DNA from 4 places in the Mesorhizobium sp. M6A.T.Cr.TU.016.01.1.1 genome. Region 1 is predicted to be linked to each of the others. Evidence: predicted binding sites of a transcription regulator. Region 1 holds the regulator's gene; each other region holds the start of a gene.
What was found. The regulator HrcA, encoded in region 1, represses chaperone genes, less so after heat shock. The targets are predictions, from matches to a motif close to GTTAGCACTCNCNNNNNGNGAGTGCTAAC.

Region 2: EJ075_RS21750 (co-chaperone GroES) is a predicted target of HrcA. The motif match lies at 2,257-2,285, and genes of this name have one in related genera.
Region 3: EJ075_RS00215 (co-chaperone GroES) is a predicted target of HrcA. The motif match lies at 1,529-1,557, and genes of this name have one in related genera.
Region 4: groES (co-chaperone GroES) is a predicted target of HrcA. The motif match lies at 2,739-2,767, and genes of this name have one in related genera.

Annotation. Positions count from the first base shown of each region.
Region 1 covers NZ_CP034452.1:2,088,546-2,095,791, forward strand. The annotation lists gene cysK (cysteine synthase A) at 1-269, opposite strand, end outside; gene EJ075_RS09795 (LysE family translocator) at 496-1,113, opposite strand; gene EJ075_RS09800 (hypothetical protein) at 1,322-1,519, opposite strand; gene hrcA (heat-inducible transcriptional repressor HrcA) at 1,669-2,781, opposite strand; gene rph (ribonuclease PH) at 2,916-3,632, shown strand; gene EJ075_RS09815 (VOC family protein) at 3,647-4,057, shown strand; gene rdgB (RdgB/HAM1 family non-canonical purine NTP pyrophosphatase) at 4,057-4,719, shown strand; gene hemW (radical SAM family heme chaperone HemW) at 4,716-5,879, shown strand; gene EJ075_RS09830 (low molecular weight protein tyrosine phosphatase family protein) at 5,948-6,271, shown strand; partial or broken gene EJ075_RS33505 (transporter) at 6,380-6,523, shown strand; gene EJ075_RS09840 (hypothetical protein) at 6,597-6,788, opposite strand; gene rsmI (16S rRNA (cytidine(1402)-2'-O)-methyltransferase) at 6,956-7,246, shown strand, end outside.
Region 2 covers NZ_CP034452.1:4,517,615-4,524,860, forward strand. The annotation lists gene EJ075_RS21730 (hypothetical protein) at 1-9, shown strand, start outside; gene EJ075_RS21735 (DUF982 domain-containing protein) at 165-422, shown strand; gene EJ075_RS21740 (outer membrane protein) at 971-1,648, shown strand; gene EJ075_RS21745 (protein usg) at 1,842-2,084, opposite strand; gene EJ075_RS21750 (co-chaperone GroES) at 2,440-2,754, shown strand; gene groL (chaperonin GroEL) at 2,813-4,444, shown strand; gene EJ075_RS21760 (hypothetical protein) at 4,471-4,764, shown strand; gene EJ075_RS21765 (DUF982 domain-containing protein) at 5,086-5,403, shown strand; gene EJ075_RS21770 (N-acetyltransferase) at 5,438-5,935, opposite strand; gene EJ075_RS21775 (ABC transporter permease) at 5,983-6,999, opposite strand; gene EJ075_RS21780 (sugar ABC transporter ATP-binding protein) at 6,996-7,246, opposite strand, start outside.
Region 3 covers NZ_CP034452.1:45,754-52,999, forward strand. The annotation lists gene EJ075_RS00195 (hypothetical protein) at 1-137, opposite strand, end outside; gene EJ075_RS00200 (DUF3168 domain-containing protein) at 313-723, opposite strand; gene EJ075_RS00205 (DUF1488 domain-containing protein) at 835-1,101, opposite strand; gene EJ075_RS00210 (hypothetical protein) at 1,114-1,362, opposite strand; gene EJ075_RS00215 (co-chaperone GroES) at 1,609-1,947, shown strand; gene groL (chaperonin GroEL) at 2,055-3,680, shown strand; gene EJ075_RS00225 (hypothetical protein) at 3,762-4,151, shown strand; gene EJ075_RS33015 (hypothetical protein) at 4,255-4,416, shown strand; gene EJ075_RS00230 (trimethylamine methyltransferase family protein) at 4,435-5,988, opposite strand; gene EJ075_RS00235 (TetR/AcrR family transcriptional regulator) at 6,146-6,784, shown strand; gene EJ075_RS00240 (PBP1A family penicillin-binding protein) at 6,980-7,246, shown strand, end outside.
Region 4 covers NZ_CP034452.1:6,588,652-6,595,897, reverse strand. The annotation lists gene EJ075_RS31965 (TetR/AcrR family transcriptional regulator) at 1-554, shown strand, start outside; gene groL (chaperonin GroEL) at 665-2,320, opposite strand; gene groES (co-chaperone GroES) at 2,383-2,679, opposite strand; gene EJ075_RS31950 (hypothetical protein) at 2,915-4,036, opposite strand; gene EJ075_RS31945 (methyltransferase domain-containing protein) at 4,079-4,915, opposite strand; gene EJ075_RS31940 (hypothetical protein) at 4,979-5,848, shown strand; gene EJ075_RS31935 (helix-turn-helix domain-containing GNAT family N-acetyltransferase) at 5,908-6,843, shown strand; partial or broken gene EJ075_RS31930 (AraC family transcriptional regulator) at 7,086-7,246, opposite strand, start outside.

The DNA of each region.
Region 1 (7,246 bases):
TTGCCCGAGGTCGGCTCAATCAGCGTGGTCCTGCCGGGCGCAATCCTGCCCGATGCCTCCAGCGCCTCGATCATCGAGACGCCGATGCGGTCCTTGACCGAGCCGATCGGGTTGAAGAATTCGAGCTTGGCCAGCAGATTGGCGACGACGCCCTTTTCATTGGCGAACTTGTCGAGCCGCACCAGCGGGGTGTCGCCGATCGTTTCGGTGATCGAATTGTAGATGCGGCCGCGGCCGGGCACATGCGCGGTGGTGGCGGGCTTGTTCATTGGTTTCGCTCCCCGAGTTCAGATGGGCCAGAGGTCAGATCGGCCAGCGTCAGGTTGGCCAGAGTCAGTCAGGCAAGTGTCAGGCGGGCATAAGATAGGGCCATCCGCCGCGCAAGATAGTCTGTCGGTTGAAAATATCCGAGTGGGACGCATGCTGAAAACAGCTTCGGCCTGGAAAAGCATTTCAGGCGGTGTCCTGTTTAGGAATGGCTCGACCGCGAGATGCCTATTGCCGGGCGGCGATCGCAGCCGCTGCTCCGACCATGAAACCGGCGGCGGTGCGGTTCAGCACCCGCAGCGCACGCGGCGACTTCAGGAGCCCGCGCGCCTTGGCCGCCAGCGCCAGATAGGGCACCAGCACCACCAGCAGCACGAAGAGCGTCAGCGCGACGAGGATGCCGTAATCGGCGAGCGTGATGGTCTTCAGATCGACGATGGTCGGCGTGATGGCGAGATAGAAGATCATCGTCTTCGGATTGCCGAGCGTGACGGCGAGGCCGGCAATAAAGCTCGACACCAGCCCGCCCCTGCCTTTCTTCGCCTCCACCGTTTCGGGCGTGATGCCGCTCGTCCAGAAGCGCCAGCCAAGGAAAGCGAGATAGGCGACGCCCAGCCATTTGATTACCAGGAAGGCCATGCCGAAGGTCTGAGCGACGAGGGCCAGGCCGAGCACCACGGCGGTGAGATAGGTGAGATCGCCGAGCATCAGCCCGAAAGACATGGCGAGCGCCGAGCGAAAGCCGGAACCAAGCGCACGCGCAATAAGCGCGGTGAGACCTGGGCCAGGAATGGCGGCGGCGATGCCGAGGGCCGCGCTGTAGGCGAGGAATCCGGTGAGGGTCATGATTTCGGCCTTAGCGCATGACTCCAAAACGGAATCGACTTTTAAGACTGCGCCTTGTCGCACAAAGGCTGGCAGGCGTGTACTCCCTGAGGCCCGGATTCGATTGCACCAGAACTACCGGCCGGGCGAACTCGCCGATCAGGACGGACTTTTGTCGTAGGTGACGCGCACACGGAGAGTTGAAGCGGAATCGATCGGTTTTCGGAACTCAGTTTCCGGCTGCGTAAAAATCGTCGTCGAGGCGCTTTTCCAGCGCGACGAGATCGGCCGGCAGCGGCAGGCCCATGGCGCGCATTTCCCTCAGCTTTTCACGCAGTTGCTCCTGCACTTCATGCTGATCCTCGGGCTGGTTGATCATCTCCTTGAGCAACAGGCTGATCTGGGCCTTGAATGATTCCAGCGCCATTTTTTTCTCCTTGAGGTCCGGCCTAAGCGCGTCGCGTTTGAAGGTTTCCTGCGACGCGCTTTGCTTTCTTGTTTTTATGCATGTCGTTATCCCAAAACCGCTTGCGCATCACAGGTCAAGCCCGAGGGCAGGCTTTTGGGCGACATGCATTATCGCAGCATGCGGGAAATAAGCTGCGCGGTATAGTCGACCATCGGCACGATGCGTGCGTAGTTCAGCCGGGTCGGGCCGATGACGCCGAGCGCGCCGATGACGCGGGCATCCTTGTCGCGATAGGGCGCCACGACCAGCGACGAGCCCGACAGCGAAAACAGCTTGTTTTCCGAGCCGATGAAGATGCGCACGCCGGACCCTTCCTCGGCAAGATCGAGAAGCTGGATCAGCCCGTCCTGCGTCTCCAGATCCTCGAACAAGTGCCGCAACAACTCGATGTCGGCCTGGGCCGTGACGTTTTCCAGCAGATTGGCGCGGCCGCGCACGATGAGACGCGCCGGCAGGCCGCTGTCGGCGCCTGCCCAGACCGCCAGGCCCTTCTCGACCAGGTCCTGCGACAGCGTGTCGAGGGCGGCCCTGGTTTCTTCCTTGATGCGGGCGATCTCGATCCGCGCCTCGGCCAGCGTGCGGCCGCGGATGTGGGCGTTGAGGAAGTTCGAGGCTTCATGCAATTGCGAAACGGTGATGCCGGCGGGCAGATCGACGACGCGGTTTTCGACGTCGCCGTTCTGCGATACCAGAACGGCCAGCGCCTTGGTCGGCTCGAGCTGGATGAACTCGATGTGCTTCAGCGCCACCTCGTTCTTGGCGGCAAGCACGAGGCCGGCGCCGCGCGACATGCCGGACAGCATCTGGCTGGCTTCGGTAAGCATATGCTCCAGCGTCGCGCCCGAGCCGGAGGCGCGCACCTGTGCCTCGATGGTGCGGCGCTCCTCATCGGAGAGGTCGCCAAGCTCCATGAACGCATCGACGAAGAAGCGCAGGCCGGCCTGGGTCGGCAGCCGGCCGGCCGAGATATGCGGCGCGTAGATCAGTCCGAGATGCTCGAGATCGCTCATCACGTTGCGGATGGTTGCGGGCGACAGCGAAGACGGCAGAATCCGCGACAGGCTGCGTGAGCCGACCGGCTCGCCGTCCTTCAGGTAGGAATCGACGATGCGCCGAAAGATGTCGCGCGAGCGCATGTCGAGCGATTGAAACGCCGGCGATTGAAATGCGGGCGACTGAAGCACGGGCGACTGGGAACTGGGATCGACTGCCTTGGTCATTCGAGCCAAATACCTCCGGCCCAAAGATATAGACTTCGGCGGTGCCCGCGCAACCAGCCATTTTCCTTTGCGCCCTGCGCTCCATGCGGCTACAAGCCGGCCACGATTCCGAAAAAGATAGGAAAAAAGCCTGAATGCGCCCTTCCAAACGCCAATTCGACGAAATGCGCGCCATCTCCTTTGAGCGTGGCGTCTCCAAGCACGCGGAAGGTTCGTGCCTGGTGAAATTCGGCGACACACATGTGCTGTGCACGGCCAGCCTCGAGGAAAAGGTGCCGGGCTGGATGCGCAATTCCGGCAAGGGCTGGGTGACGGCGGAATACGGTATGCTGCCGCGCTCGACCGGCGAACGCATGCGCCGCGAAGCTTCGTCCGGCAAGCAAGGCGGCCGCACGCTGGAAATCCAGAGGCTGATCGGCCGTTCGCTGCGCGCCGTGGTTGATCTGCAGGCGCTCGGCGAGCAGCAGATCACTGTCGACTGCGACGTGATCCAGGCCGATGGCGGCACGCGCACCGCTTCGATCACCGGCGGCTGGGTGGCGCTCTACGACTGCCTGCGCTGGATGGAAGCTCGACAGATGGCCAGCGTCGCCAAGGTGCTGAAGGACCATGTCGCGGCGATCTCCTGCGGCATCCATGACGGCCAGCCGGTCATCGACCTCGACTATCTCGAGGATTCCTCGGCCGGCACCGACGCCAACTTCGTCATGACCGGCAAGGGCGGCATCGTCGAGATCCAGGGCACGGCCGAGGGTGAGCCTTTCTCTGAAGAGCAGTTCACGGCGCTGATGGAACTGGCCAAGAAGGGCATTGCGCGACTGGTCAGCCTACAGCAGATGGCTGTAGGTTAATTTTCGGTTCTGTCATGATTCCTTCCGCCATCCTCGAATCAGCCCTCTATGTGACCGACCTCGATGCCGCGGAAGACTTCTATTCCGGCGTGCTTGGGCTCGATCTACTGGGCAAGGTCGACGGCAGGCATCTTTTCTTCCGTTGCGGGGACGGCGTGCTGCTCATCTTCAACGCGGAGGCGACCAAGGTGCCGCCGGCGCCCGACGCCAGGCTGAAAGTGCCGCCGCACGGCACGGTCGGCGACGGCCATCTCTGCTTTGCAGCAAGCGCGGACGAGATCGTGCGCTGGAAAGCGCATCTCGAGCAGAAGAAAATCGCCATCGAAAGCGAGTTCGAATGGCCGCAGGGCGGCCGGTCGATCTATATTCGCGACCCCTCCGGCAATTCGATCGAATTCGCCGAGCCAAGAATCTGGGGCATCTGATGCATTCGCTTGATGGACATAAGATCGTCGTCGCCAGCCACAATGCCGGCAAGCTGCGGGAATTCGCCGATCTGATGGCACCATTCGGCATAGAAGCGAAGTCGGCCAAGGAATACGGCCTGCCGGAGCCGGACGAGACCGGCACCACCTTCGAGGAGAACGCCTTAATCAAGGCTTTAGCCGCCGCCAAGGCGACAGGCCTGCCGGCATTGTCGGACGATTCCGGCCTATGTGTCGATGCGCTGGGCGGAGCGCCCGGCGTCTACACCGCCAACTGGGCCGAGGCGCCGGACGGGTCCCGCGACTTCGGCATGGCGATGCAGCGAGCGGAAGTGGCGTTGCAGGAAATCGGCGCGGTCGCGCCGGCTCAGCGCAAGGGTCGCTTCGTCGCCGTTATCTGTCTGGCCTTTCCCGACGGTGCGGCCGAATATTTCCGCGGCGAGGTCGAGGGCACGCTGGTATGGCCGCCGCGCGGCGAACTCGGTTTTGGCTACGACCCGGTGTTCGTGCCGGACGGTTTCGAAAAGACCTTCGGCGAGATGACCGCTGAGGAAAAACATGGCTGGAAGCCCGGCCAGCCGACGGCATTGTCGCACCGCGCCCGCGCCTTCCAGAAATTCGCGCAAGCCAGACTGGATTTGGCACGATCGGGCGTGAAATGACCATGCTGCTCGACCGCAGCCCCGGCTTCGGCGTCTACATCCACTGGCCGTTTTGCGCGGCCAAGTGCCCCTATTGCGACTTCAACAGCCATGTCCGCCACCAGCCGGTCGACCAGGAGCGTTTTGCGCGCGCCTTCGAGACCGAGCTTGCGACGATGCGCGACCGGACCGGACCGCGCGAGGTGACCAGCATTTTTCTCGGCGGCGGCACACCGTCGCTGATGAAGCCGCAAACCGTGGCGACGGTGCTGGACGCGGTGGCGAGGAACTGGACGGTGCCCGATGGCATCGAGGTGACGCTGGAAGCCAACCCCTCTTCGGTCGAGGCCGAGCGCTTTCGCGGCTACCGGGCGGCAGGCGTCAACCGGGTGTCGCTCGGCGTGCAGGCGCTGAACGACAAGGATCTGCGGTTCCTCGGCCGGCTGCACAATGTCGATGAAGCACTGCATGCGATCGGCCTGGCGCGTGAAATCTTTCCGCGGCTGTCCTTCGACCTGATCTACGCACGGCCCGGCCAGACACCGGAAGCGTGGCAGATGGAGCTCGAGCAGGCGATCGGCCACGCCGCCGACCACCTATCGCTCTACCAGCTGACCATCGAGGAAGGCACGCCGTTCCACGCGCTGCATGCGGCCAGGAAATTCGCCATTCCCGACAACGACCACGCCGCCGATCTCTATGCGCTGACGCAGGAGATCACCGCTGCACGCGGCTTGCCGGCTTACGAGATTTCCAACCACGCCAGGCCTGGGGCGGAAAGCCGGCACAATCTCACCTATTGGCGCTATGGCGAATATGTCGGCGTCGGTCCCGGTGCGCATGGCCGCTTCGTCGAAAACGGCCGCCGCGTGGTGACGATCGCCGAAAGGATGCCGGAGACCTGGGCCAATCTGGTCGAGGCCAAGGGCCATGGCATCACCGGCGGCGAGACCCTAACGCGCTCGGAAGAGGCCGACGAATTCCTGCTGATGGGGCTGAGGCTGGCCGAGGGTATCGACCTCTCGCGCTACGAAGCGTTTTCCGGCCGCGGCCTGTCGACGGCGCGGCTGTCGGTGCTGCAGGGCGAGGGGCTGGTGGCGCCGATCGGCAATGCCCGCCTGCGCGCCACGCCGGCTGGCATGATCGTGCTCGACGCCGTGGTGGCGGATCTGGCGCGGTAGAGCATGATCCCGAAAAGTGGGATCCGGTTTTCGGACCAGATCATGTTCAAACTGGAAGATGGGACCCGTTGAAGAACGTCCTCTTCGTCTGCAGCCAGAACCGCTTGCGCAGCCCGACCGCGGAACAGGTGTTTTGCGGCCGCAGGGATATCGAGGTCGCATCGGCCGGTACCAACCATGATGCCGACAACCCGCTGACGCACGACCTCGTCTCCTGGGCCGACATCATCTTCGTGATGGAAAAGGCGCACCGCGCCAAACTGCAGAAGAAATTCAAGGCCAGCCTGAAGAAGGCTCGTGTGATCTGCCTCGATATTCCGGACGATTATGAATTTATGGACCCGGTCTTAGTTCGCCTTCTGGAAGCGCGCGTCTCGAAATATCTGGGTTGATGATGTGGCTGAGCGTTTTCACCGGCGCTTTCGTCATCCTTGGGGTCTGCGCCGCGTCGTTTCGCTCCTTGCTCTGCCCCGGGGATGACGAAGAGAGAAGTGTCTCGGCCAATCGCGAGGTTGCGGTAGTCAAGCGTCGTGCTTGTGGCGGCGCTTGGCGTGGTCTTTCTCGGCGTCCGTCTCACCGGAGCGAGCCGGCTCGGCGTCGCCCTTGTCGCGGCGGGCGCGGTTTTGATCGCTTATGGGGTGTGAGGGCGCTCCATTGCGGGAGCTTTTCGTTTCAAGGCGGGTGATGAAAATGTCGAAGCGATTGGGCATCGTCTGGTCAGTGCTCCATCGTGCTACCGGTCGAAGGCTCGATTTCCAGGTTGGTTGCCTTTGAAGGACGACGCTTTCGCGGCTTTTTGGCCAGGCCCGCGCCGGCTTTGGCAGGCTGGCGCTTGTCCTTTCGCGCGGCAAAGCGTTTGCGCCCTGCATAGTAGGGTTCGAAAACGTCCTGTATCTTGAGGCTGTCCATCCTGCTCCTCCCGAGATCAGGGATAAATCCGTCGGGCGTGGTTTCGTTCCGTACTATGGCAAAGGCATGGCGGCCACTTCACTTCGGCGCGGGTTTTGCAACCAGGCGAGAGCCGTGGCAAACAGGGCCGAATGCATTCAAGTGTCAGAGCCTGACGGGGAACACCGGTGACCGGCGAGTTGGCGAAACGCAGCTATGTAATCGGCCAGACCGAGATATCAGCCCGGCCGCTCGCGCCGGCGCTCTACCTGGTGGCGACGCCGATCGGCAACCTCGCCGACATCACATTACGCGCGCTTGAAACGCTGGCCGCCGCCGATATCGTCGCCTGCGAGGACACGCGTGTCAGCCGCGTGCTGCTCGACCGCTACGGCATCCGCCGCCGCACCACTGCCTATCACGAGCACAATGCCGGCGAGGCCGGACCGAAACTCATCGCAGCCTTGCTGGCCGGGCAG
Region 2 (7,246 bases), 2.4 Mb from region 1:
GACTTATAACCGGCCGTTGCGTCGGGCAGGGGATAGGGGTTTGGGCAGGGAGGTCTTGAAGCGCGCAGGCAGACGAACCATCTCGTTCACCGGCGCCGATCGGGCCGCCTTCCTGCTTATTCGAGGATGCTACTTGCTCTAAAAACAGAAAGAAGGAGAAAGTGATGAAGGACGTCCCGTTTTCCGAGCCGATCACACTCAAGCTCCAATCCGTCGGAGAGCGCAAGGTCGCCAGCAGTTGGGAAGCCATCGAATGCATGCAGCAGTGGCCGGACCGGGCGCGGGGCCGGAGCTGGCGCGCAGCCTATCGCGCCTGCCGCGACGCGCTCGACGGTTGGCGCACCGCCCGCGAGGCTCGCACGGCCTTCGTCAAGGCGGCTCGCACGGCCGGACTGCTTGTCACGGGACGTAAATCCACCTGAACGTCAACTACCTGAACGTCAACTACCTGAAGTCAACTACCTGAACGTCAGGGCTCCGACGATCTTCTGCCCGGCCGGTTTATGTAGCTCGGGAACGTCATTTCAGGTCTCTCCTTCGCTTGCATTCGGCGCAACATTCCTTCCAGCGCAGGAGGACGTCCGGGCGGCTGCGCCGGGTCACAGTCCTTTTGGGGGTTGCTCCAAGGAAGAAGGCCCAGGGCTTTCACCATGGGCCTAGATCGTTGTCGCGGGTTCTGTTGATGCCGAGGATCGAGATCGCTCGATCCCACGCCATGGGTGGTTCACTCATTGATGGCTCGACGGATGGTCGCGATGGGTGCGTTCTCTTCACCCTCGCAGTTGCTGATCTCCGGCCGTTCCACGGCCACTTCAGAGCCTTTCTTCGGCTCCATGTGCCAAGTATCCTGCGATCGAACTCATGCGCGCCCCTCTGTTGGGCGTATACTACTATCCGTTGCGCTTATGCCACAGTGCCGGCCGTCAGGTTGTGTTAACGACAGCACACATCAATGAGGGGGAAGCCACCAATGAAGAAGCTGTTTCTCGGTCTATCGCTATCGTTCCTCGCGTCGACCGCTTTCGCTGCCGACGCGGTCGTCGAGGAGGTCCGTGTCGCCGAGTCGGCCTACAGCTGGTCAGGGCTCTATGTCGGCGGCCAGGTCGGCTATGTCTTCGAAGGCCGCGCCGACTATATCTATATCAACCCCGCCTACAACTACCGCCATGACCTCGACGGGTTCATCGGCGGGGTCTACGTCGGCTACAATTATCAATTCACCAACGGTATCGTGTTGGGTGCCGAAGCCGACATCGCCTGGGGCGATGTCGGAGGTTCGGATGTAGCGCCGGGCGACGACATTTTCTCGAGCACGACCGAGATCGACTGGACCGGCTCGGTTCGGATGCGCCTGGGTTATGCCATTGACCGCTTCCTGCCCTATGTGACGGGCGGCGTCGCCTTTGGTCGCTTCGGTTTCGAGGAATTCGCCGCGGGCGCTCCCTACGGCTCTGCCGACGACAACCTTGTCGGGTGGACCTTGGGCGCGGGCGGCGAATATGCGCTGACCGACAACTGGCTCCTGCGTGGCGAGTACCGCTACACGGAATTCGACAAGAAGGATTTCGTTTCCCAACCGGTAGACGAGGACCTTTCCGTCGATATCCACACACACGATTTCCGCATCGGAGCGGCCTACAAGTTCTGATCTCCCTAGCGGCTCATGATCTTGGTGTCCGAGTAGTTGGCCAAGGGACGGCTCAGGTTGACCTTGTCGCCGGCCGCTCTACAGGCCCGTAGGCGTCGGTCGCGACGTGGGACGATGTGCGAGGCCACCGGCAGCGTCGACGCGCTGTGTTGCAAAAGCGGCGACTTTCATGAAGGCGCCGCCTCTTGCTGTGTCATTGCAGGGTGATGACGCCGCCCACCGCTCGCCACTCGGAGGGCTGGATCAGACGGTGATGGGCGACGCGCACGGAATGCAGCGGGCCTTCGATCTCACGTTCCCAATAGTCGAGGAAATGCTTCAGCGTCGGGAAATCCGGCGTGATGTCGTATTCCTGCCAGATTAAGAGCTGCAGCAGGTCCTGATAGTCGGGAAGACGATAATGGATCTCTGCCGTTATCGGGCCAAAACCCTGCATCTGGAGCCAGAACTCGTTACCGTCCTCCGCATGGAAAAACGCCTCCGCTTACTCATCGGTTGCGGCCGCCGGCAGGCGTGCCGGGACCGACGAGGATGTCGGAAAGGCTGCGCCGCGATTTCAAGCCGCATCCGTCAGTTCAAATTCTGGAATAGCGCCACAATTACAGTGTGTTGGCACTCGACCATGGCGAGTGCTAAAATTTTTTCGGCGTCCTCTTGAAAGCCTGGATCGGCAGACTAATTCGATATGCGCGATGCCTGAGCAAGGGTCGCGCACCGTCGCATCGGCCGTTGTACCGGCCGGCTGCGAAGGGAGGTCCAAGAAAATCTGTTTGTCCTATGAGGAGAACGACATGGCGTTCCGTCCATTGCATGACCGTATCCTGGTCCGCCGCATCGCGGTCGACGAGAAGACCGCGGGCGGCATCATCATTCCCGACACCGCCAAGGAAAAGCCGCAGGAAGGCGAAGTGATTGCCGCCGGTCCCGGGGCGCGTGACGATAGCGGCCAGTTGCAGCCGCTGGACGTCAAGGTCGGCGATCGCATCCTGTTCGGCAAGTGGTCCGGCACCGAGATCAAGCTCAATGGCGAAGACCTGCTCATCATGAAGGAGAGCGACGTGTTGGGGGTGATCGAATTGACCGGCGAAGTGAAGAAGGCCGCCTGAGCGGGGCCGCAACAAGCAATCAGTCAACGAAAAGCTGCCTATTTGAAGGAGTTATCCAATGGCTGCCAAGGATGTGAAATTCCATACCGAAGCCCGCGAGAAGATGTTGCGCGGCGTCGATATTCTCGCCAATGCGGTGAAGGTGACGCTCGGTCCCAAGGGCCGCAACGTTGTCTTCGACAAGTCGTTCGGCGCCCCGCGCATCACCAAGGACGGCGTGACGGTGGCGAAAGAGATCGAGCTTGAGGACAAGTTCGAGAACATGGGCGCGCAGATGGTGCGCGAGGTCGCCTCGAAGACCAGCGACACCGCCGGCGATGGCACCACGACCGCGACGATTCTTGCTCAGGCCATTGTCAGGGAAGGGGCCAAGGCGGTCGCTGCCGGCATGAACCCGATGGACCTGAAGCGCGGCATCGACAAGGCGGTCGACGCCGTCGTCGCCGACCTGAAATCCAATGCCCGCAAGGTGACCAGGAACGACGAAATCGCCCAGGTCGGCGCCATCTCTGCCAATGGCGATGCCGAGATCGGCCGTTTCCTCGCAGAGGCGATGGAAAGGGTCGGCAATGAGGGCGTCATCACTGTCGAGGAGGCCAAGACCGCTGAGACCGAGTTGGAAGTGGTCGAAGGCATGCAGTTCGACCGTGGCTACCTCTCGCCCTATTTCATCACCAACCAGGACAAGATGCGGGTCGAACTTGAAGAACCCTATGTGCTGATCCACGAGAAGAAGCTCTCCAACCTGCAGGCCATGCTTCCCGTGCTCGAGGCCGCCGTGCAATCCGGCAAGCCGCTGCTGATCATCGCCGAGGACGTCGAGGGCGAGGCGCTGGCGACGCTGGTCGTCAACAAGTTGCGCGGCGGCCTGAAGGTTGCAGCCGTCAAGGCGCCGGGCTTCGGTGACCGCCGCAAGGCCATGCTGGAAGACATCGCCATCCTGACCGGCGGCACGGCGATCTCGGAAGACCTCGGCATCAAGCTTGAGAACGTCACGCTGGAGATGCTTGGCCGCGCCAAGAAGGTGCTGATCGAGAAGGAGAACACCACCATCGTCGACGGTGCCGGCCGCAAGGATGAAATCCAGGCGCGCATCAGCCAGATCAAGGCGCAGATCGAGGAAACCACCTCCGACTACGACCGCGAGAAGCTGCAGGAGCGGCTGGCCAAGCTCGCCGGCGGTGTCGCCGTCATCCGCGTCGGCGGCTCGACAGAGATCGAGGTCAGGGAGCGCAAGGATCGCGTCGACGATGCCATGCACGCCACACGCGCGGCGGTCGAGGAAGGCATCCTGCCCGGCGGCGGCGTGGCGCTGCTCAGGGCGGCGAAGGCGCTCGACAACGTCGCCGTCGACAATCCCGACCAGAAGACCGGTGTCGACATCGTGCGTCGCGCCATCGAAGCGCCGGTGCGCCAGATCGCCGAGAACGCCGGTGCGGAAGGTTCGATCATCGTCGGCAAGCTGCGCGAGACGACCGACTTCGGCTATGGCTGGAACGCGCAGACCAACGAGTTCGGCGACCTCTACGCACAGGGCGTCATCGATCCGGCCAAGGTCGTGCGCACTGCGCTGCAGGGCGCCGCCTCTGTCGCCGGCCTACTCGTCACCACCGAGGCGATGGTGGCCGAGAAGCCGAAGAAGGAAGGGGCCACGCCGGCGATGCCTGCCGGTGCCGGCATGGATTACTGACGCCAGGCCTCTGAGGACAAACGACCGTGCCCGCCGATGCGAAGGCGCGCACGGTCGTGCCCGGACCATATGCAGGTGTTGCCATGGACATGATGAACAGTTTTGGAAAGATCGCCGCGCCGACCCTTCCCAGGACCGATTTCAACTATGAAACGGAGTGCAAGACGGCGCTGGCGCCGCTTGTCGACGGATTGCTTGACGCAGTCGAGTCGGCCGGTTGGGATCGCCGCAAGGCGGCCTTTACGCTGATGTTCCTGTCGGCTCAGCGATTGGGAGCCGGCAAAGGGGGCAGAGGAGATGATTGCGGCGCGGATGCGTGAGTGCCTGCGCCTGCTGAGATGGTCGGAAACCGATTTCGCCGAAGAGGCGGGCTATGCGGTCTCCAGAGCAAGGAACTGGCTCTGCGGGCGCGAGCATCCGCCTCTCGGCGTGGTGGCCTGGCTGGAGGCGCTGGTCAAGGCGCATCGGTCGCTACCACGGCCGAGCACGCCGGCCGTGCCGGCTCGCCGGCTCGCCGGCGCCACGTCTTCTATCCTGATGTCAGCTGCGTCCGAAATTCGCGCGGAACCGGCCAGATTCTTGAACCCGGCCAGATTCTTGAACCCGGAATGGAAACAGTTGAACTCCGAAAGGAGAGTGTCATGGATCGTTCTTCTTTTGAAAAGCCGGTCACCATCCTTACCGGCCTAGGCACGCCGTCGAAGATAGAAAGCGGCGCTGAAGCCTATGCGCTGCTTGCCGACTGGCCGGCGGCGAGCCGGACGGCCGCGCATGACATCGCCGCCAAGGCTTGCCGGGCCGCGATGGACGGCGAGATCGACGCCGAGACGGCGCGGGCGACATTCGTGGCGGTTGCCCGCCGCAACAATCTCCTCGCGCCGCAGACGAGTTCACCGGTCGCGGGTGGGACGATTGCCGATTGGGCGACGCGTTCGCCGCGTGTGAACGCACCCGCTTGACGGACGAAAAATCGCGAGCGCGGGGAAACCTGTGCTAAGCCCGTGGCAGCAGCCTGCGCATGATGAATGACGCATGGCCTTCCACGCCGTGCGACGCAGGCCTGCGCTCGACCACTTCGAACCCGTGCTTGCGGTAGAATGCGATCGCCCGGTCATTCCCTTCGATCACTTCGAGGGCGATGCTGGGGATGCCCGAATGGGCGGCAAGGACGGCATGCAGCATATCGGCGGCCAGCCCCGTGCCGAACTCGCTCTTGTCGATGTGGAGCCGGTCGAGCATGACGTCGCCGGTTTCGTCCATTTCGGCCATCGCGTAGCCGGCAATCGAGCCGTCCGGCCGTTCCGCGACGAACGACATCTTGTTGTCGTCGGCCAGTTCCGCCGCGATCTTTTGCGGCGCGTGACGGCCGTCCGAGATGCGTGCCGTGGTCTCGGCGCCGATGATCGGCGAATAGGTGCGGCGCCAGGACTCGCCAAGGAGCTGCGATACCGACGGCACGTCCTCTTCGGTCATGGTTCTGATCTGGGTCATCGCTACCTCCCCGGCAGTTTATTGCATCGCAGCCTTCGCTCCTCGGATCACCGCCTCACTCGCGATTTCAGCCAGCGGTCGAAGGCTACCGCGAGGATGAGGATAAGGCCGATGACGATGCTTTGGGTGTAGGACGAGACGTTGTTGAACTGCAGCCCGTTCTGCAGCACGCCGATCAGCGCCGCGCCCACCACCGTGCCGCCGACCGAGCCGATGCCGCCGAACAGCGAGGTGCCGCCGATGACGACCGCTGAGATCACTGTCAGCTCGTAGCCGATGCCGGCGACGGCTTCCGAGGAATTGAGCCTCGCCGACAGCACGAAGGCGGCAAGGCCGGCGAAGAAGCCGACGATGACGTAGACGGAGATCAGGATGCGGTCGACGCGCAAGCCTGACAGCCTTGCTGCCTCAGCATTGCCGCCGACGGCGTAGACGGCGCGGCCGTAGCGCGTGTAGCGCAGCACGATGTGGCAGAGGATCGCCGCCACCGCGAAGATGATCGCGGGCACCGGGACCGGGCCGATCAGGCCGGTGCCGAACCAGCGCATCGAAGCATCGAAGCCGGAGATCGGGCCGCCATTGGAGATCGTCAGCGTCAGGCCGCGAAACACGGTGAGGCCGCCGAGCGTGACGACGAAAGGCGGCACCTTCAGCCTGGTGATGGCAAAGCCTTGGACGCCGCCGGCCAGCGCACCGACGACGACGGCGGCCAGAAGTGCGGCGAACCAGCCAAAACCTTGGGTGCCAGACGTCGACAGCGACAGCGTGTTGGCGGTGCCGCCCTTGGCCACCACCGCCGCGACCATGCCGCAGAAGGCCAGCAGCGAGCCGACCGACAGGTCGATGCCGGCGGTGAGGATGACGAAGGTCATGCCGAGCGCGATCAGCCCGGTGATCGAGATCTGCCGCATGATGTTGAAGATGTTGATGGGGTCGATGAAGCTCGGCTTCAGCACGGTGAAGACGACGATCAGCAGCGCCAGGAACATCAGCGGGCCGAAGCTCATCAGCAGGCGCGCGACATTGATGCCGCCGCGCTGGCTCTGTTCGGTCGTGCTGGTCATTGCGTCGCTTCCTGCTTTTGATCGAGCGCCATCAGTTCCATCAGTTTTTCCTCTGTCGCCTCGATGCCGGGCATCTCGCCGGTGATGCGTCCGCGCCGCATGGTAACGATCCTGTCCGATACCGCCAACACTTCGGGCAATTCGGAGGAGATCATCATGATGGCGATTCCGCGCGCGGCGAGCTGCACCAGGATTTGATGTACCTCGGCCTTGGCGCCGACATCGACGCCGCGCGTTGGTTCGTCCA
Region 3 (7,246 bases), 2.0 Mb from region 1:
CAGTCGGAGGCAGCCAGGACGACCGGCCGGTTCTGCTCGGGCACGACGACCGGCAGCGCCGTCGCCTGCGACGCGAACAGAGCGGCCGCTGATAGCGCCAATGTCGCGGTTCGGAAGTGGGAACGAAGCGTTTTCATGGTCAGCGTTCTAACGCATCGGTGCTGAACGTGAAATGAACAGTGAACGCCTGCAACACATGCCTATCCCACCCCTGAAACGCGAGACAACCGACCTTATGATTTCGCCGCCCCAACCCGGCAAAATTCATCGAAGCGCCAGTCTAGACTGTGTTGCAGCCATATTGAAAGCGCGTCAGGCGTTTTCTTCCGTCACGGCGCGAAAGCGCAGCAGCCCGTGATAAGCCGAAAGGTCCTCGTCATAACGGCCCTCGGTGAATTCGAGCCTGAGATTGAGGCGGTGATGCTCGTCGAGCGCGAGCGCCGCATCCTGGAGCCGGGCGCTGACCATGTCCATCACATCGAGCATTTCTTTCCTGGCCTCGGACTTCGACCAGAAATGCAGCGTGAAAAGCTGCTCGGCGTCGTTCTCCATGCCCGTTGTCCAGTCGTAGACGCTGGTCCGGCCGAAGGTGACATAGGGAAACGGGACATTTTCCGGGGCATGGTCGAACAGTTTAGCGCCGCCCAATGCCGCTGACAGGGAACCGTCACCGTTCAGCGCTTCGAACAAGGCCTTCTGCAGCGCGGCGGCCGGCGCGGTCATCGTCTTCTCCCTCGCCCGTCACGGCTGAACAAGCCTTCGCGCCGTCAGCGATTCCTGCTTGCAGCGTAGCCGCGTTGACGTTCTCGCGCCAGATCACGGGACGGTCGGGATTTATCGAAAATCGGCTGCGGTCAGCACGTACATGCTCTTGCCGGTACGGGCATAAGCATTCCTTGCGACGTCATGTATGGGACCGACAGCCGCATCGAAGGCGGCGAGATATGTGGCTTCGGCTGTCGCCGTCCCCGACGGTGCCGTCGAGATGGCATCTGCATCGACGAAGAAAGAAATCTGGGACATGCCGTCATAGCCGACGAAGCGGATCCGTCGGCTCGCTTCGTCGTAGCTGCGGCTTTGGTTTGGAAATGTCAGGCTCATGACTTGACGCCGTTAAGCGGCCCCCGCCTTCTTGACTGCCGCCCGCTTTTTCTTGGGGGCGACGGGATTGAGGGCCTCCGCGGCGCGGTCGGCCTCTTCCTTGGCCAGCCGCAGCGCCCGCAGCCTTGCCGTCTTGATGATCCTGGCCTTGGCTTCCGAAACATATTCGGCCGTTGCCTGGTTTCGCTCCGCGGTTTTCTTCTGCTTTTCCATGAAGCGCGCCTCAGCTTTTTCCATTATATTCTGACTGAATTCCGCCATCGATAAAATCTCCTTCTTGACTGAGATTATGAAAGTGAGTTTCTCATCTAAAATAGGTACTCGGGCAGAAAAAATCAATTCCAGGATTATTTTATGCTCATCGAATTCATGGGAATGAAACTGCCAAATAATACTGTCAATAGTTTCCGATAAAGGACTAATATTTTTTGGCACTCCTATCTATCGAGTGCCAAAACGCCTATACAAGGGCGTGGCCGCCTAAGCCGGCCCCAGAAAGAAGTTCCCATGAAATTCCGGCCACTCCACGATCGCGTCGTTATTCGGCGCGCCGAAAGCGATACCAAATCCAAGGGCGGCATCATCATCCCCGACAATGCCAAGGAAAAGCCGCAGGAAGGCGAAGTGATCGCCGTCGGGCCAGGCGCGCGGGACGAAAGCGGCGCGCTGATCGCACTCGATGTCAAGGCCGGCGACCTCATCCTGTTCGGCAAATGGTCGGGAACCGAAGTCAAGATAGACGGTGAGGACCTTCTGATCATGAAGGAGGCCGACATCATGGGCATCATCGACAAGAGCGAGATGGGCATCACCGACAAGATCGTGGCTGCCAAGAAAGCCGCCTGATTGGAGCGCCGCGCGTCCTCTTGGACGCGCAGAAGATGCTCCAAGTTTTTGATTCAGGCGGGTGCTGCCAGCGCCTTGCCACAACCAATTGAACGGGACGAAAAAACATGTCTGCCAAGGAAATCAAATTCTCCACCGATGCGCGTGACCGGATGCTGCGCGGTGTCGAAATCCTCAACAACGCCGTCAAGGTGACGCTCGGCCCCAAGGGCCGTAACGTCATCATCGACAAGGCCTATGGCGCGCCGCGCATTACCAAGGACGGGGTGACGGTGGCCAAGGAAATCGAGCTTGCCGACAAGTTCGAGAACATGGGCGCCCAGATGGTGCGCGAAGTGGCCTCGAAGACCAACGATCTCGCCGGCGACGGCACCACCACCGCCACGGTGCTTGCCGCTTCCATCCTGCGCGAGGGCGCCAAATTCGTTGCCGCGGGCATGAACCCGATGGACCTCAAACGCGGCATCGACCTTGCGGTCACCGCCGTCGTCAAGGAAATCCAGGCACGCGCCAAGAAGGTCAAATCTTCCGGTGAAATCGCGCAGGTCGGCACCATTGCCGCCAATGGCGATGCCACCGTCGGCGCCATGATCGCCAAGGCGATGGACAAGGTCGGCAATGACGGCGTCATCACTGTCGAGGAAGCCAAGACCGCAGAGACCGAACTCGACGTCGTCGAGGGCATGCAGTTCGACCGTGGTTATCTCAGCCCCTATTTCGTCACCAATGCCGAGAAGATGCGCGTCGAGCTGGAGGACCCTTATGTCCTCATCCACGAAAAGAAGCTTGGCAATCTGCAGGCGATGCTGCCGATCCTCGAAGCCGTGGTGCAAAGCGGCAAACCGCTGGTGATCATCTCCGAGGACGTCGAAGGCGAAGCGCTGGCGACGCTGGTCGTCAACAAATTGCGCGGTGGCCTCAAGGTCGCGGCAGTCAAGGCGCCGGGCTTCGGTGATCGCCGCAAGGCGATGCTGGAAGACATCGCCGTGCTCACTGCCGGCCAGATGATCTCGGAAGACCTTGGCATCAAGCTCGAGAACATCACCATCGACATGCTCGGCCGCGCAAAGCGCGTGCTGATCGAGAAGGACACGACGACGATCATCGACGGTGCAGGCGAGAAGGCCACGATTCAGGCGCGTGTCCAGCAGATCAAGGGGCAGATCGAGGAAACCACTTCCGACTACGATAAGGAGAAGCTGCAGGAGCGGCTAGCCAAGCTCGCCGGCGGCGTCGCGGTCATTCGCGTCGGTGGTGCGACCGAGTCCGAGGTCAAGGAAAAGAAGGACCGTATCGACGACGCGCTGAACGCCACGCGCGCGGCGGTGGAAGAAGGGATCGTTCCCGGCGGCGGTGTCGCTCTGCTGCGCGCCAAGGCCGTGCTGAACGGGCTGACCGGAGCCAATGCCGATGTGACGGCGGGCATTTCGATCGTGTCGAGAGCGCTCGAAGCGCCGATCCGCCAGATCGCCGAGAACTCCGGCGTCGAAGGTTCGATCGTTGTCGGCAGGCTCATGGACAGCAAGGATCACAACCAGGGTTTCGATGCTCAGAACGAGATCTATGTCGACATGATCAAGGTCGGCATCGTCGACCCGGCAAAGGTGGTGCGGACCGCGCTCCAGGATGCCGGTTCGATCGCGGCATTGCTGATCACTGCGGAAGCCATGATCACCGACATTCCAGCCAAGGATGCCGCGCCTGCGGCCGGCGGCGGCATGGGGGGCTACTGACCATCGCCTAGACAAGCCTGCAGCGCCCGGCCGGAAAGGCCGGGCGACCGATCCCAACACCAACCAGGAAGGAACTGTTCCGTGGCCACACAAAGCAGCAAGCCATCTCTCGCGCGTCGATGGGAAGATTACCAGCCGGCCAAATCCACGCTTTTGTGGGCATGTGCGGCAACCGTCGTCGCCACGCTGATCATCGGTTTCAACTGGGGCGGCTGGGTGACCGGTGGCACCTCACGCGCGCTGGCGACAACCGCCGGCGACGTGGCGCGCGGCGAGCTGGCCTCGGCGGTCTGCGTCGATCGCTTCAATACGGCACCCGATGCCGCCGCCAAACTTGTCGAGTTCAAGGCCATAACCGACAGTTACAAGAAGCGGCAGTTCATCGAGACGGGCGGCTGGGCGACCATGCCCGGGAAAACCTCGCCCGACAGGCTGGGTGCGCAAAGCTGTGCGGTCGCTCTCGCCGCCTGATATCATCGACCTCTCCGAGAGAAACGAACTCTACACGAGAGCCTGAAAGAAAACCGCCGGGGCATCTCCCCGGCGCGCGGCCCGCCGGCAAGGAGATCGATCCATGATTGCGTTCGTCCCGAAGCCAAATGCCGTCGCGACAATCAAAGCGGTTGAGGAAAGTCGCTTCGATCGCATTCGTAGACTTGCCGATAAGCATAGGAAAGCTGACACCGGCACGATACGCCGCGACCCGCAAAAGACCGGCGACAAACGCCCTATGTGACGCCCGCGTGCCGCCACCTCACGAAACCGGTGCCGCACCGCCCTCTTCGGTGCGCCGCGCTATGAATTCGTCGAGGACGTATGATGTGACAGCGGCCGAGGGCGGTGGCCGGAAGTCGGCCAACAGTCGTTTCCAGATGCCGGTGGCGCGCTCCGTGGCGGTTCTTGACCCGGCCTGCGTCCAGTTGCCGAAATTCGACCAGTCGGCCACCAGCGGCTCGTAGAATGCGGTGCGGTAGCGCGCCATTGTGTGTCCGGCCGAGAAGAAATGCCCGCCCGGCTGCACTTCCGCGATGGCCTCGAAGCCGATCGCATCTTCGTCGCCTGGCGTCGCCGCGCAGAGTTCCGCGACCGTCTGCAGCGCCTCGATATCGGTGATCAGCTTCTCGAAGGAGACGCTCAAGCCGCCTTCGAGCCAGCCAGCCGCGTGGATGCATACCGTCGCGCCAGCAAGCACCGAGCCCCACAGCGCGAACTGCGTCTCGTGGGCTGCCTGCGCGTCCGAAACGTTGGCGGCGCTGCCGCCGCCGGATCGCCAGGGAAGGCCGGTGAAGCGCGCAAGCTGACCGGCGCCGAGCGTCGCCTTGACGTGCTCCGGCGTGCCGAAGGCCGGCGCCCCCGACTTCATGTCGACGTTGGACGAGAAGGAACCATAGACGACCGGCGCGCCTGACCGCACGATCTGGGCCAGCGTCAGCCCGGCCAGCGCTTCGGCATGCTGCAGCGTCAGCGCGCCGGCCACCGTGATCGGCGCCATGGCGCCGGCCAGGCAGAAGGGCGTGATGATCAACACCTGCCCCGCCTTGGCAAAGTCGATGATGCCTTGCGCCATCGGAATGTCGAGCTGACGCGGCGAATTGGTGTTGATGACGGTGTAGCAATAGGCCCCCGAACGGAATTCGTCCTCGGACAGGCCGCGCGCCAGCCGCAGCATCTCGAACCCGTCGTCGACCTGCGGCGTGCCGCGCGCGAAAATGAACGGGAACTTGTCGGACAGCGTCAGCTGAGCCCGGTTGACGGCATAATGGCGCAAACGGTTGTCGATGTCCTGCGGCTCGATGCAAGGCCCCAGCATATGCAGGACGTCGAAATGCTGCACCAGCCGAATAAGATCCTCGAAAGCGGCAAGCGTCCCCGGCCGCCGGCCGCGCTCTAGATCGGTGACGTTCGGCGCGCCGGATCCCGCCAGAAACGTCATCGAGCCGAGCTCGAACATCAGGTCTCGGGCACGGTCGCCGGCGTGCGCCCGGATCGATTTCGGCGCCGAGGCCAGCGCCGCCGCGACGATGTCGCGGCCGAGGCGCACCATCTGACTGTCCTCGTCGACCAAAGCGCCGGCACGGGCAAGAATGAGACGCGCTTCCGGCAACAGCACCTTGACACCGAGTTCCTCGAGCACGCGCAGCGCCGTGTCGTGGATCGCGGCGACGTGGTCGGCCGAAAAGACAGGCTGCGGCAGGAACGGGTTCTTCAACGAACGATAGTCCGGCCGGCGGCTGCTCTCGCTACCGGCCTCGCCGGTTCGTCCGCGCCGGCGTTCGCGCCTGAGGTTGCGTGCGGCGTCATCGACCATGGCGGATACTCCTCATTGCCGTATTGCCTTGCCCTGGGGATCGTAGGGAGAGGCCGCGATGACGCGCCGGCCGTTCTTGAGGCGGCAGGATACTTGCACTGTACATATGTGTCTAGTATGGTTGTATGCAGCTCTCCCCCATGCCTATTGTGCGGCCATGATCATGATTGCTCCGCGGGACGAGCCGGCGCCCGGCAACATCAAGGTGACGCGCTGGGACTGGATCAGTCTTGCGCTCCAGACATTGATGTCAGACGGCATCGAAAGCGTGCGCGTGCTGCCGCTCGGCCAGAAGCTCGGCGTTTCGCGCTCAAGCTTCTACTGGTATTTCGATAGCCGTCAGGATCTGCTCGACCAGTTGCTTGCCCATTGGCGGGATACCAACACCAAGGCGATCGTCGAACGCGCGCAGCGGCCGGCCGAAAGCATCATCATGGGCGTCATGAACGTGTTCGAATGCTGGGCGGACGAGCGCCTGTTCGATCCCAGGCTCGACTTCGCCGTCCGGGAATGGGCGCGTCGCTCCGACGGCGTGCGCCGGGCGATCGACCAGGCCGACAATGACCGCCTGGGCGCGATCCGCAACATGTATCGCCGGCATGGCTATGATGAAGAGGATGCCTTCATCCGCGCCCGGGTGCTCTACTACATGCAGATCGGTTATTATGTGCTCGACCTCAAGGAACCGGTCGAGGCGAGAGTCAGTCATCTCGCCGCCTATCTGCGCAGTTTCACCGGCAAGGAGCCAAGCGACGCCGACGTGGCGCATTTCATGCGCTTTATCGCGGCGCGGTAATATTGAAAGCGGATGCGCGCCTGCAAAGCGGTGGAGGTGGCCCCTCAAACTCCTATCTAGAAACTGTAACGCGCAAGTCTACCTCGCCCTTGTGAGCGGCGCCAAAATGAACGAATAGTCTTGGTAGGCGCGTCGCCCTGAAATTGCCCCCGTGCAGTTTCTCACTGGGAGGCGTAGCCGCAGCCGGATCCTGGAATGGCCAGTCCTTTGAAACCACGCAAGAGAAGAGGTCCGATTGCCGCAAGACTGCTGGCTGCGGATGCGTGGTTCGATTCCTCGCTCTACGAGATCGGCTTCAAGGCGCGCCGGTTCTGGGAAGCGGCCACCATTTTTTTCCGGCGCTTCCGCGTCTCCGGCTGGCGCCGCGGCATCATCGAACTGTTGAGCGAGGCCTTCACGCTCGGCGCCGGCGGCATCGTCGTCATGCTGGCGCTTGCGCTGCCAGCCTTCCAGGAGACCGCC
Region 4 (7,246 bases), 2.3 Mb from region 1:
TGCTGAGGCAGCGCGGCTATCACGGCACCTCGCTCAACGATATTTTGAGCGCCTCCGGTGCGCCGAGAGGATCGCTCTATTTTCATTTTCCGGGCGGCAAGGACCAATTGGTCGTCGAGGTGACGCGCGACAGCGTCGAAAAGGTCACGCAATGGATGGATGAGGCGCTCGCCGCCGAGCAGGACCCGGCGGTGGCCGTCCACCACATCTACCAGGCGGTCGCACGCATGCTGGAGGACAACCAGTTCACCCTTGGCTGTCCGGTCGCGCCTGTAGTGCTGGACTCGCCGGCCAACATGCCGGAGCTGGCCGAATTATGCCGATCGGCTTTCCAGCAATGGGTAGGCTTGCTGCAGGCGGCCTTCGTCAGGGCAGGGGTGCCCGAGCGCCGCGCCCACGCTCTGGCGTTGCTTGTCGAATCATCGCTGGAAGGGCTGATGGTGATCGCGCGCGCCACCCGCGACCGCGCCCCGGTGCTGGCGGTGGCCGATGAGGTCGCCGCGCTGGTGGAAAGTGCGTTGCCGGCCAAGAAGGTCGCTGTCGCAGCGCATTGACGGTAGCATCTGAGCCGGGGGGCGCTCCGGCGAAATAATCGGCCGATGGCAACAAAAAGGGCGACCTCTCGGCCGCCCTTTCCGTATCTGAAGGCTGATGGATACGTGGATTAGAAGTCCATGCCGCCCATGCCGCCCATGCCGCCGCCGCCCATGCCGCCTGGCATGCCGCCGCCAGCCGACTCCTTCTTCGGAGCCTCCGCGATCATGGCTTCGGTGGTGACCAGCAGGCCGGCGACCGAGGCCGCATCCTGGAGAGCCGTGCGCACGACCTTGACCGGATCGACGATACCCATGGCGATCATGTCGCCATATTCGCCGGTCTGGGCATTGAAGCCGAACGTCGGGCCCTTATTCTCGAGGATCTTGCCGGCAACGATCGATGCTTCCGCACCGGCGTTGGCCGCGATCTGGCGGGCCGGAGCCTGCAGCGCGCGACGCACGATGGCGATGCCCGCGGTCTGGTCGGAGTTGGCGCCGGTCGCCTTGATGCTCAGCGAAGCGCGCAGGAGTGCGACGCCGCCGCCGGGAACGATGCCTTCTTCGACGGCCGCGCGGGTCGCGTTGAGGGCGTCATCGACGCGGTCCTTCTTTTCCTTGACTTCGATCTCGGTCGCACCGCCGACGCGGATGACGGCAACGCCGCCCGCCAGCTTGGCGAGACGTTCCTGCAGCTTCTCCTTGTCGTAGTCCGAGGTGGTCTCCTCGATCTGCTGCTTGATCTGGGCGACGCGGCCCTGGATCTCGGCCTTCTTGCCGGCACCGTCGACGATGGTGGTGTTCTCCTTGGAGATCGACACCTTCTTGGCGCGGCCGAGCATGTTGAGGCCAACATTCTCAAGCTTGATGCCGAGGTCTTCGGAAATGACCTGGCCACCGGTGAGGATGGCGATGTCTTCCAGCATGGCCTTGCGGCGATCACCGAAGCCCGGCGCCTTGACGGCGGCGATCTTCAGGCCGCCACGCAGCTTGTTGACGACGAGCGTGGCCAGAGCCTCGCCTTCGACGTCTTCCGAGATGATGACCAGCGGCTTCGAGGTCTGCACGACAGCCTCGAGGATCGGCAGCATGGCCTGCAGGTTGGAGAGCTTCTTCTCGTGGAGAAGGATGTAAGCGTCTTCCAGGTCCGCGACCATCTTGTCGGCGTTGGTTACGAAGTAGGGCGAGAGATAGCCGCGGTCGAACTGCATGCCTTCGACGACTTCGAGTTCGGTCTCGGCGGTCTTGGCTTCCTCGACCGTGATGACGCCCTCATTGCCGACCTTCTGCATCGCTTCGGCGATCATCGAGCCAACCGAAGCATCGCCATTGCCGGCGATGGTGCCGACCTGAGCAACTTCTTCCGAGGTCTTGATCTTCTTGGCGTTCTTGATCAGCGTCGCGACGACGTCGGCAACGGCGAGGTCGATGCCGCGCTTCAGGTCCATCGGGTTCATGCCGGCGGCAACCGCCTTGTGGCCTTCCTGGACGATCGACTGCGCCAGAACGGTCGCGGTCGTGGTGCCGTCGCCGGCGATGTCGTTGGTCTTCGAAGCAACTTCGCGGACCATCTGCGCGCCCATGTTCTCGAATTTGTCTTCAAGCTCGATTTCCTTGGCGACGGTGACGCCGTCCTTGGTGATGCGCGGTGCGCCGAACGACTTGTCGATGACGACGTTGCGGCCCTTGGGGCCGAGCGTGACCTTCACTGCGTCGGCGAGGATGTTGACGCCGCGCAGCATGCGCTCACGGGCATCACGGGAAAATTTTACGTCTTTGGCAGCCATTTTTAGCTCCTGGCAGGGGCTTGAATTGAGCCCGAAGATTTAAGTGACGGTGAGGCCGATATTCAGCCGATGATGCCCATGATGTCGGATTCCTTCATGATCAGAAGGTCTTCGCCATTGAGCTTGACTTCGGTGCCCGACCACTTGCCGAACAGGATGCGGTCGCCGGCCTTGACGTCCAGCGGGACGAGCTTGCCGGCTTCGTCACGGGCGCCGGAACCAACGGCGATGATCTCGCCTTCCTGCGGCTTTTCCTTCGCCGTATCGGGGATGATGATCCCGCCGGCAGTCTTGGATTCGGATTCAACCCGGCGTACGACCACGCGGTCATGAAGCGGGCGGAACTTCGACTTTGCCATTTTTTATTCCTCGATGAGAATGGTGAGAACAGTTCCTCCGTCCGGCGGCGCCGGACCTGGTTAGCACTCACCTATGGCGAGTGCTAACGTGGCGGTGAGATAAGCCGGTGGCCGGCGAGAGTCAAGGCGAGAGAGAGGGTGCCACCGCGCGAAATTTTTCCATCCTGCAACGCAATTATGGAAAATCTCAGTTGCCACCTGAAATCTGGTCGAAATCTTACGGACAGCTCGGAAGTCAGTGTCCGAGGCGCAAGCCGATCTCCCGAGTTTCAAAATCAAGCAGCAGGCTGTTCTTCTCGAAATATCGGATGCCGACGATGTTGTGCTCGAGCCCAGGAACGATCTCTACCTCGGGATTGTAGGTGGTCTTGAGATTCCAATCTTCCTGTCCGTCGGCTTTTACCAGGACTTTCGTGCCGGTGTTCAGCGACGAATACGGCCCCGAGGCGTCGGCAGGAACCATAATCGTTGAGTTGCCTGTATCGTAAAGCGTTGGCCGACACGTCGGTTCAAATCCCCATGAGATACAGGCGTCGATCGTGGGAAAATTGTATCGCCAATTGGCCTGTTTCCAGCTTTGCATCCTGAAGTCCTTTCTCACATCTTTCGGCACGCCGATATGGAGCGCTTCCACTTGCGGACAGTTGCCGTCGTCGTTCGTGCAGGCCTTCCACTTGGTGCCTATCGGAGAGAGGTAGTAGCCTTTGTGCAGGCCGGGCCCAAAGCTCACATAGGCGAGCGGGGACTTGATCATCCGGTCTGGTCCGCTTCCGCCAACAGGAGAGATACCGAAAATGCCCTTGGGCCAAAGCGGGCCCCCAACGATTTCTCCGGTACTCCGCCTGACTTTTTTGTAGCGGATGAGGAATGGGATTGAGGTGATGGTGGAGACCGGGGAGTCCGGCGAACCAAAAGTCACGCGAGCATAGGCAACATTGCCGTACTCATCGTAAGTTCCATAGTTCATAACCGCCTGTTCGGTGGTCACCATTATCCCGTCTATCTGCTGATCTTTCGTGATCTTTATTCCTGTGTCCGAACAGATTTCGGCGGGAAGCACCGATTTGCAATCGATCGTCATTCCGCTCGATCCGGTATCGAGTAGCAGAGGTTGGTTGACTGTCCGATTGCCCAAAGAAAGAATTTTCACATAGAGCATGCGAATGTTCTTTGGCTTTCCCGGGTACTCCAATTTTGTCAAAGGCACCTTAGTTGGAAGCTCTTCAGCGTCGACTGAGGCAGGTAAAAAGCACGACTGGACTGCAAAAAATAACAGTAATGTCACCCAAAAATTCTTCATTTCCCCGCCCGTGTTACTGGCCAGCGCAGTTCCAACAAGCCGGAAATGCGAGGTCACGATGATCTTTGCTATTGGATCGGCTCACCCGATGAACTAAATTCAAGATGTCCGGGTCGTAGGAACGTGCCTATGCTCTTCTCCTCGGTGCCTCGGAGAACCAAGCACCAGAAGCGGGCATCGTTCCGCCAGCGGATAGGATCCGCTCGGCACGACGCGCACTTCGTCGAACCAGTCGTTCGCCTGGTCGACGAGCATGGCAAGCGTCGCGAAGCAATAAGTCGTTTGGGAACCCGCATAGACGTCGATGGTGCCGATGGAGGCCATGCTCCACCCTGTCCGCGCGGCAAGGGCGGCGCGGTCCGGGAATATCTCGTCAAAAGCGTCGCGGATCACTTGCACATTTATGGCGCGATCGGAATCGCTGGTCGTACACGCCATAGCGATCCGCCATTTGAGCGCATGGAAATTCTCAATTCCGCCGGCCAAGGCTTGGGCCTTGATGTCCTGCAAATCCTCGAACGTCTCAGGGCCGGCGAAAACGCGGATCGCCGCGCGGCTGCCGGGCTTCAGCACTCTGGCGACTTCGCCCAGAAGAGCGTGGCGAGCGCGTGCGGAATCGACGACCGTCAGACAACCGTCGCCTATGACCGCGCCGACGCTGGCGCGGCCGAGCGGAAGGTCCAGCCAGTTCCCGGTCGTTGCCTTGCGGCAGGCGCTGTCGCCCGGCCATACGCCCGAAACCATGGCGGCGGATCCGTCGACGGCCAGCATCGTCTTGCCGAGGCCGGCCAGTTCCGGGGTAACGCCCAGCAGGAGAACATCGGCCTCGTCCAGATCAAGCTCGCGCTCGACAATGCCAACTGTCTCCGGAGTTGGCCGGAGCGGCGCCTCCAGGAGCATCCAGTGACGGTGATAACTGTCCCAATGATTGGTCATGTGTGCCCGTCGGACCTAAAAAGGCTGGCGTCAACTGCTCATAGCCGCTTAATGGAAGTGGGTATGGAAGCCAAGGGGGTAGCCGTGGCGCGTATCGTCGTCATAACGCATGAGCACGATCAGTTCCTTGGCAAGCGCGATATCCTGTTGCGCAGGGGCAGTCCCTATTTGCTTTTCGACGTTCTGGGAGAATTGAAAAGGCGCGGCCATTCGGTCCGGATTCAGCAAGGTCTGTCGAAGACATACAGCGCCGACGTCGCGGTTCTGCATGTCGATGCGACGATAACGCCCGCAGACTATCTCGACTATGCACGGAGTTTCCCATTCTGCCTCAATGTCGGGACGGCCGACATATCCAAACGACGGATCAGCGGAGCGTTGGTGAACGAGGGAGACGCCTGGCCAGGCCCGGTCATCGTCAAAAGCAATCTCAACAATCAGGGCATTCCGGAGAGGTTCCTCAATCGGCGAGCGCAGCGCGCGAGGAAACCACCGCCATTTCCGGACATGCCAGTCCTGCAGCCCTATGAGGTCTACGGATCTCTCGGCGATGTTCCGGATGGCGTCTTCGGGCGCGACGATCTGGTCGTGGACAAGTTCATTCCGGAAAAAGAACCCGATGGTTTCGCGGCGCGGTTCTGGGTGTTTTGCGGAGAGAGCGAACGTTGCACCCGCTACGTCTCGCCGAACGCCCTGGTCAAGGCGTCCGAGACGATCCGCCGCGAGCCCGTGCCTGTTCCCCAGGAAATGCGCCAGCTGCGACGCGAACTCGGTTTTGACTACGGCAAGTTCGATTTCGTCATCCATGAGGGCAGGGCGGTGCTGCTGGATGCCAACAAGACCCCCGGCCGCCCAAAAAACCTCGTGAAGATGTTCTCGGCCGGAGCCTCTCATCTGGCAAATGGCTTCGAGGAGTTGATCCGGCGAGTCTGATGCCTGGATACTTGACTAAGTCAAGCAAATGATTGATCGTGTGCGGGCAGGAGGATGCCATGACGATTCATCATCAACCCGGCAAGGAGCGGATCGATGCGGTGCGAGGCTTCAACCGCTTCTACACCCGTCAGATCGGCTTGCTCGACGAAGGATGGCTGAAAAGCACCTTCTCGCTGACCGAGGCTCGGGTGCTCTACGAACTGGCGCATCGCGATGGGCTGACCGCCACCGATCTTGCGCGCGATCTCGGTCTCGACCCTGGCTATCTCAGCCGGTTGTTGAAAAAGTTCGAGGAGCGCGGCCTGGTGGAGCGCGCAGCGACTGAAGCCGATGCGCGGCGCTCGTCGATCGCGCTGACGCCGGCGGGAAGGACGGCCTTCGCGCCGCTGAACCAGGGTTCGCACGATCAGGTCGCGGCCTTGCTCGACCGGCTTTCCGCTCCGGAACAGGACAGGCTGGTCAAGGCGATGCAGACGGTGCAGCGCCTGCTGGGCGAAGGCACTGAGCCCAAAATTCCCTACATGCTGCGGCCTTTGCAGGTCGGCGACATCGGCTGGATCGTCCATCGCCAGGGCCTGCTCTACGCGCAGGAGTATGGCTGGGACGAAACCTATGAGGCGCTGGTCGCCGAAATCCTCGGTGCCTTCGTCAAATCCTTCGATCCGAAATCGGAGCGCAGCTGGATCGCCGAGCGGGACGGGGAAGTCGTCGGCTCGGTCTTCGTCGTGCGCAATTCGGACGCGGTGGCGAAGCTGCGCCTGCTTTATGTCGAACCCTCGGCGCGCGGTCTCGGCATCGGCAAGCGACTGGTCGAGGAATGCATCGGCTTTGCCCGTGCGAAGGGATACAAGACGCTGACGCTGTGGACCAACGACATTCTCACCTCAGCGCGCCGCATCTACGAGGCATCAGGATTCAAGCTGGCCGACGAAGAACGTCATCACGCCTTCGGCAAGGATCTGGTCGGCCAGAACTGGAACCTGGAGCTGTAACGTCTTTCCCTTCTCCCCTTGTGGGAGAAGGTGGATCGGCGCGCAGCGCCGAGACGGTTGAGGGGTGCTGGACGGAACGCCATCGGCGCCAGGCTGGAGCACCCCTCATCCGTCGCCTTCGGCGACACCTTCTCCCACAAGGGGAGAAGGCAAAAACCGGGCGGAGCGCGCCTCGACAATGATCTCCAACACAAGCTGGAAGCATCATTTGTCTGAAGCAATTGCCCTTGGCTGGCCGCGCTTCACCCCTTCACCGGTATCCAGATTTCCAGCCCGCCATTGCCGCTGCGTGGATCGAATTCGGGGCCGTAGCGGTCGAATTCGGGCACATCGGCGATCTCGTGCCCGGAGGCCGGCAGCCATTTGTTCCAGATCGTGTTGACCGTGCGGCGGATGGTCGAGA